Prosthecomicrobium sp. N25: one gene and its partner. Each later gene encodes a partner of the first gene's protein in a complex. Links are inferred from orthologs where the notes say so. Each region holds a gene or a part of one and is shown in the gene's direction. Other genes may lie near its edges.

Region 1 (3,474 bases):
TCGACGACCCGCAGACGTTCGACCGCTCGGCGGTGCAGGTCCTGGACGACGGCACCGACACCACGCTGACCTGGACGGGCCACAGCGTGACGCTGCTCGGGGTGACCGGCGGGCCGGACCGGCTCCAGAGCCTGGCGGACCTGGACGCGCTCAGCCAGGCGAAGGCGGGCTACGACGTCGTCTACCTGCTCTGAGGCGGCCTCGTCCTGACACCTCCTGTCAGCACGGCAGCTGCGCGCGCCGGCGGGCGACCTTTTCCCGCCCGGGGACTCGCGCCATATTGGCTCGATGGCCCGCACCCCGAAAACCGTATCCCCGAGCCCCGCGCGCCGGCGCGGGTCCGCGACCGCAGTGCCCGACGACGCCATGCCGTGGGAGGCGCCGGCGGCGACCGGCCTGACGGCCGGCGACGACCCGCCGGCGGACGGCTTCGGGGAGGCGCCGCAGGCGGCCTTCGCGGGCGCCCCGCTCGGCCATTCGGTGGCCGACTGGGCGCGCGAGATCTCCGCGGAGGCGATGCGCGAGGCGCCCGCCCGTCCCGCGGGCGCCAGCCGGGCCAAGGCTCCGGCCGCCGAGCCCGACAAGAAGGCGCGGCCCAAGGGCCGGCAGCGCGGGGCGGACGGCGACGCCTCGCCGGCCGAGCGAGCGCGGGCCGGGCTGATGCCGGTGGCCGGGCTGGACGTCACGCTCGAGGAGGCGGCCGCGATCCCCAAGGGCGGCGCGACCGCCACCGTCGAGGCGCTGGCGGCCCTGATCTCCTCGGGCAACCCGCTCTTCAAGGACGGCAAGCTGTGGACGCCGCACCGTCCGGAGCGGCCCGAGAAGTCCGAGGGCGGCATCGCGCTCAAGATCGTCTCGGAATACGAGCCGGCCGGCGACCAGCCGACCGCCATCGCGGACCTGGTGGCGGGGGTGCAGGGCCAGGAGAAGACGCAGGTTCTGCTCGGGGTGACCGGGTCCGGCAAGACCTTCACGATGGCGCAGGTGATCGAGCGGACGCAGCGGCCGGCGCTCGTGCTGGCGCCCAACAAGACGCTGGCGGCCCAGCTCTACGGGGAGTTCAAGAGCTTCTTCCCGGGCAACGCGGTGGAGTATTTCGTCTCCTACTACGACTACTACCAGCCGGAGGCCTACGTCCCGCGGACCGACACCTTCATCGAGAAGGAATCCTCGATCAACGAGCAGATCGACCGCATGCGCCACGCCGCCACGCGTGCGCTCCTGGAGCGCGACGACGTGATCATCGTCGCCTCGGTCTCCTGCATCTACGGCATCGGCTCGGTCGAGACCTACACGGCGATGACCTTCTCGATCGAGGTCGGCGAGCGGCTCGACCAGCGGCAGCTCCTCGCCGACCTTGTCGCCCTGCAGTACCGGCGCAACGAGGCGGCCTTCGCGCGCGGCACCTTCCGGGTCCGGGGCGACACGGTGGAGATCTTCCCGGCGCACTACGAGGATCGCGCGTGGCGAGTCAGCCTGTTCGGGGACGAGGTTGAATCCATTGTGGAATTCGATCCGCTCACGGGACAGAAGAGCCAGAGCCTGAAGTTCGTGAAGGTCTACGCGAACTCGCATTACGTGACGCCGAAACCGACGTTGCAGCAGGCCATCAGCTCCATCAAGCTCGAGCTGAAGCAGAGGTTGAACGAGCTCCACGCGGCCGGCCGCCTGCTGGAGGCGCAGCGGCTGGAGCAGCGCACGGTGTTCGACCTGGAGATGCTGGAGGCGACCGGCTCCTGCGCGGGCATCGAGAACTACTCGCGCTACCTCACGGGCCGCAAGCCGGGCGAGCCGCCGCCGACGCTGTTCGAATACCTGCCCGACAACGCCCTCGTCTTCGTCGACGAGAGCCACGTGACCATCCCGCAGATCGGCGGCATGTACCGAGGCGACTTCCGCCGCAAGGCGACGCTCGCCGAGTACGGCTTCCGGCTGCCGTCCTGCATGGACAACCGGCCGCTCCGCTTCGAGGAGTGGAACGCCATGCGGCCGCAGACGGTGTGCGTCTCGGCGACGCCGGGCGGCTGGGAGATGGACGAGAGCGGCGGCGTCTTCGCCGAGCAGGTGATCCGCCCGACCGGCCTGATCGACCCGGAGATCGAGATCCGGCCGGCCAAGAGCCAGGTCGAGGACCTGCTCGGGGAGGTCAAGGACGTGGCGAAGCGCGGCTTCCGCAGCCTCGTCACGACGCTGACCAAGCGCATGGCCGAGGACCTGACCGAGTACCTGCACGAGCACGGCGTGCGTGTGCGCTACATGCATTCCGACGTGGAGACCCTGGAGCGCATCGAGATCATCCGCGACCTGCGCCTCGGCGCCTTCGACGTGCTGGTCGGCATCAACCTGCTGCGCGAGGGCCTGGACATCCCGGAATGCGCGCTGGTCGCCATCCTGGACGCCGACAAGGAGGGCTTCCTGCGCTCCGAGACCTCGCTGATCCAGACCATCGGCCGCGCGGCGCGCAACGTCGAGGGGCGGGTCGTACTCTACGCCGACCACATGACCGGCTCGATGGAGCGGGCCATCGCGGAGACCAACCGCCGCCGCGAGAAGCAGCAGGCCTACAACACCCTGCACGGCATCACGCCGGAGACGATCAAGCGCGAGATCGCCGACATCCTCGGCTCTGTCTACGAGCAGGACCACGTCACGGTCGACGCCGGCTTCGCCGACAAGGGCCACCTGGTCGGCCACAACCTCCAGGCCCATATCGCCGACCTCGAGAAGCGCATGCGCGACGCCGCCGCCAACCTCGAATTCGAGACCGCCGCGCGCCTGCGCGACGAGATCAAGAGGTTGCGCGAGACGGACCTGCTGGTGAGCGACGACCCGATCACCCGGCAGTCGGCCCTGGACGACCAGACGGGCGGGTTCGCGGGCGAGCGCAAATACGGCGCGGCGGGCAACCTGCCGCCGTCACGGGTGCGGAAGAACACGCTGGACGAGATGACCGTGGGGCGGACCGAGGTGCCGCTGGGGACCGGGGAGATGCCCAAGCGGCCGGCGCCGAGCACGGCGGCGGGGACGGTCGCGGGGAGGAAGGGGGGGAGGTGGCGGGGGAGGCGGTAGGTGTGCGGAGAAGGGTTGGATCAGGGGCGACTCGTCGACACACCGGGTCGACACTGAATCGAGGTGGGTCAGGCTCGCCGGACCAGGGTTGAGAACCCGGAAATGGGTATGCTGTCACCGGAATTCGGAACTGCGTATGCTGTCACCGCAATTCATGCTGGCCCCGTAAACCAACGGCACACCGCTGACCACGTTCAACCCTCCCGCCTTGCGTGCACAGTTCAGATCGGTCACCATAGGTTATTGATTCCGTAACTGGATGGTGACGATGCGCCAGCATACAATGCAGTTCGCAAATTTCATATTGCGCTTCGGCGAGAAGAAATTCTTACTCGACTACCTGGATACTGTCGTTATTCCCGCGATAACAAGTAAGAAGATTGTCCGTCGCTACGGACGAAAGAC
Region 2 (3,403 bases), on another replicon or contig:
CCGCGCTCGACGACTTCCGAACGGTCTCCGGCGCGGCCTGGAGCCAGACCGTCGTCGCCTGCGTCACCGAATTCGGCCGCACCGCCAAGACCAACGGGACCTACGGCACCGACCACGGCGTCGGCACCGTCGCGCTTCTCGCGGGCGGCTCCGTCCAGGGCGGCAAGGTCTACGGCGACTGGCCCGGCCTCGCCGCCGCGAACCTCTACGAGGGCCGCGACCTGAGGCCGACAACCGATCTCCGCGCCGTCTTCAAGGGCCTGCTCGCCGACCACCTCGGCGTCGGCCGGACCACGCTCGACACGGCCGTATTCCCGGGCAGCGGCGCGATCGCCCCGATGACCGGCCTCGTGAGGGCCGCCACCGCGCCCGCGCCCGCGCTCGCCGCCGACAGCGTCGCGGAGAACCCGCGGTCCGCGAGAGGGATCGCCAAGTTCCGCCGGCTCAATGCCGCGATGATGTGAGCCGGACCGGCCGGGCCGTCGCGCGGGAGAGGCGAGGCCCGCCCTGCCGCATCCCTGCCGCATGATCTATATAAAGGCTCGCGGAGAACGAGTCGGAAACATCCATGGCCGCTGGCAAGCCTTCTTCCCGTTCGTCGGCCTCGGCCGACGACGCCTTCGACGATCCCTTCGCGGAGGGCTTCCCGGGCGACGCTCCCCTTGCGTCCGGTCCCGAAACCGATGCGCAAGACGAGCCGCCCTTCGAGGAGCCGCCCTTCGACGTGCGCCCGGCTCCCGCCCGTCCCGCCACGAACCGGCCGGTCGATGCGCCCGCGCCCCGCCCGGGCGGCATCGCGGCCCGCGCCGCCGGCGCCCGCATGCCGGCCGAGACCGGCTACCTGCAGGGCCTCAACCCCGAGCAGCGCGAGGCCATCCTGTCGACCGAGGGCCCGCTCCTGGTCCTCGCCGGCGCCGGCACCGGCAAGACCCGCGTCCTGACCACCCGCATCGCCCACATCCTGGCGACCGGCCGCGCCCGTGCGAGCCAGATCCTGGCCGTCACCTTCACCAACAAGGCCGCGCGCGAGATGAAGCACCGCATCTCCGCCCTGGTGGGCGAGGCGGTCGAGGGCATGCCCTGGCTCGGCACCTTCCACTCGATCGGCACCCGGGTCCTGCGCCGGCACGCCGAGCTGGTCGGCCTCAGATCCGATTTCACCATCCTCGACATGGACGACCAGCTCCGGCTCCTGAAGCAGGTCATCCAGGCGGAGGGCATCGACGAGAAGCGCTGGCCCGCCCGCCAGCTGGCGAGCTTCATCGACAGCTGGAAGAACAAGGGCCTCGGCCCCTCCGAGGTGCCCCCGCTCGAGGGCCGCGCCTTCGGCAACGGCAAGGGGGCCGCGCTCTACCAAGCCTACCAGGACCGCCTGCGCACCCTCAACGCCTGCGACTTCGGCGACCTTCTCGTCCACGTGATCCGCATCTGGCGCGGCCACCCGGACGTGCTCGCCGACTACCAGCAGCGCTTCCGCTACATCCTCGTCGACGAGTACCAGGACACCAACGTGGCCCAGTATCTCTGGCTGCGCCTGATCGCGACGGGCTCCAAGAACGTCTGCTGCGTCGGCGACGACGACCAGTCGATCTACGGCTGGCGCGGCGCCGAGGTCGACAACATCCTGCGCTTCGAGCACGACTTCCCCGGCGCCAAGGTGATCCGCCTGGAGCGCAACTACCGCTCCACCAGCCATATCCTCGCCGCCGCCTCCCACCTCATCGCCCACAACGAGGGCCGGCTCGGCAAGACGCTCTTCACCGACCTCTCCGACCCGGACGCCGAGAAGGTCAAGGTGGCGTCGGCCTGGGATTCCGAGGAGGAGGCCCGCTCGATCGGCGAGGAGATCGAGCGGCTCCAGCGCCAGGGCCATCCCCTGAACGGCATCGCCATCCTGGTCCGCGCCTCCTTCCAGATGCGCGAATTCGAGGACCGCTTCGTCACCCTCGGCATGCCCTATCGGGTGGTCGGCGGCCCGCGCTTCTACGAGCGCGCCGAGATCCGCGACGCCCTGGCGTATTTCCGCGTCACCTGCCAGCCCGCCGACGACCTCGCCTTCGAGCGCATCGTCAACGTCCCGAAGCGCGGCCTCGGCGACGCCACCATCCAGCAGCTGCACACCTTCGCGCGCGCTCGGTCCATCCCCCTGGTGCAGGCCGCGGCCGAGATCGTCGAGACCGAGGAGCTGAAGCCCAAGGCGCGCAGCGCCCTGAAGGACCTCGGCACGTCGTTCGGCCGCTGGCGCAACCAGCTCGACGCGTTGTCCCATACCGAGCTCGCCGGCATCATCCTGGACGAGTCCGGCTACACCGGGATGTGGCAGCAGGACCGCTCGGCGGAAGCCCCGGGCCGTCTCGAGAACCTCAAGGAACTCCTCCGGTCCATGGAGGACTACGAGTCCCTGCCGGCCTTCCTGGAGCACGTCTCGCTCGTGATGGACGCCGACAGCCAGGCGGAGGTGGACGCGGTCACCATCATGACGCTCCATTCCGCCAAGGGTCTGGAGTTCGACACCGTCTTCCTGCCGGGCTGGGAGGAGGGCCTGTTCCCGCACCAGCGCGCCCTCGACGAATCGGGCCGGGCCGGCCTCGAGGAGGAGCGGCGCCTCGCCTATGTAGGCCTGACCCGTGCCCGCCGGCGCGCCCGCATCTGGTTCGCGTCCAACCGCCGCATCCACGGCTCCTGGAGTTCCTCCATCCCGAGCCGCTTCCTGGACGAACTGCCGGAAGCCCACGTCGACGTGGTCGAGCCCTCCTCGAACTATGGCGGCTACACCCAGAGCCGCTTCGACCGGATGGACCCCTTCGGCTCGTCCTACACGTCCCCGGGCTGGCAGCGTGCCCGCAAGCTGCGCGAGGATAGTGGTGCGGGCGCGGCGGAGGCCGGCGGCTTCGAGGAGGCGCGGGCCGGCTACGCCGCCGGGCCCGGCCATGGCCGCCGGGACGAGATGCGCGACCGCTGGGGCAATCCGGTGCGTCAGCGCCGCGCCGGCGCCGTGATCGAGGGCGCGCTAGTGGCCAAGTCGGTCGCCACCGAGCAACCCCTTTACGCGGTCGGAGAGCGCGTCTTCCACCAGAAGTTCGGCAACGGCACGGTCGCCGAAGTCGAGGGCAACAAGCTGACGATCGACTTCGACCGCGCCGGTCGCAAGCGGGTGCTCGACAGCTTCGTCGCCCGTCCCTGAGACTGCTTGATCTGCAGGAAAATACGCACTTACGTTGCGTTACAGGGGAACGCTTCTGTATTTTTTCCAGTGTGAATAAGCTGAATGGTCTCGGTCCATGATAGGGATCAAATGCAAATCAATCGATTTGCATCAGAGTCGTTGCGTTGCGGTGCCGCATCGACAGCCGCCGGCAGGCGGAGCAGGCTCGGGGTGCCACCGAGGAATTCCAGACCAGAC

Evidence for each region.
Region 2: the proteins of uvrB (region 1) and WBG79_RS25140 are in contact, whole or in part, in a crystal structure (PDB 7EGT), measured with the Thermus thermophilus proteins. The link is inferred for Prosthecomicrobium sp. N25 from one-to-one orthologs. Residues at the interface, in WP_096411307.1 of Thermus thermophilus: Glu23, Leu25, Arg26, Asp27, Gly28, Glu29, Arg30, Phe31, Arg55, Glu326, Asp327, Phe328, Glu379, Ser382, Gln383, His398, Gly400, Arg401; in WP_096412145.1 of Thermus thermophilus: His654, Arg656, Phe657, Gln666, Asp668, Glu669, Lys680, Arg681, Leu682, Ser683, Lys685, Tyr686, Ala687.

Annotation. Positions count from the first base shown.
Region 1 is NZ_JBBCAT010000003.1:327,740-331,213, reverse strand. Bases 19-3,269 are described here. They hold uvrB (excinuclease ABC subunit UvrB), read left to right. Parts: upstream 19-366; coding sequence 367-3,069; downstream 3,070-3,269. Other genes in these bases: WBG79_RS20700 (calcium-binding protein), read left to right, coding at 19-194. Outside these bases: more of WBG79_RS20700, read left to right, coding at 1-18; WBG79_RS20690 (hypothetical protein), read left to right, coding at 3,338-3,474. UniProt on the Escherichia coli protein: The UvrABC repair system catalyzes the recognition and processing of DNA lesions. A damage recognition complex composed of 2 UvrA and 2 UvrB subunits scans DNA for abnormalities.
Region 2 is NZ_JBBCAT010000005.1:148,552-151,954, reverse strand. The notes cover bases 205-3,384. They hold WBG79_RS25140 (ATP-dependent helicase), read left to right. Parts: upstream 205-568; coding sequence 569-3,184; downstream 3,185-3,384. Other genes in these bases: WBG79_RS25145 (DUF1501 domain-containing protein), read left to right, coding at 205-464. Outside these bases: more of WBG79_RS25145, read left to right, coding at 1-204. UniProt on the Escherichia coli protein: A helicase with DNA-dependent ATPase activity. Unwinds DNA duplexes with 3'-5' polarity. Translocates on single-stranded DNA with 3'-5' polarity. Initiates unwinding more efficiently from a nicked substrate than double-stranded DNA.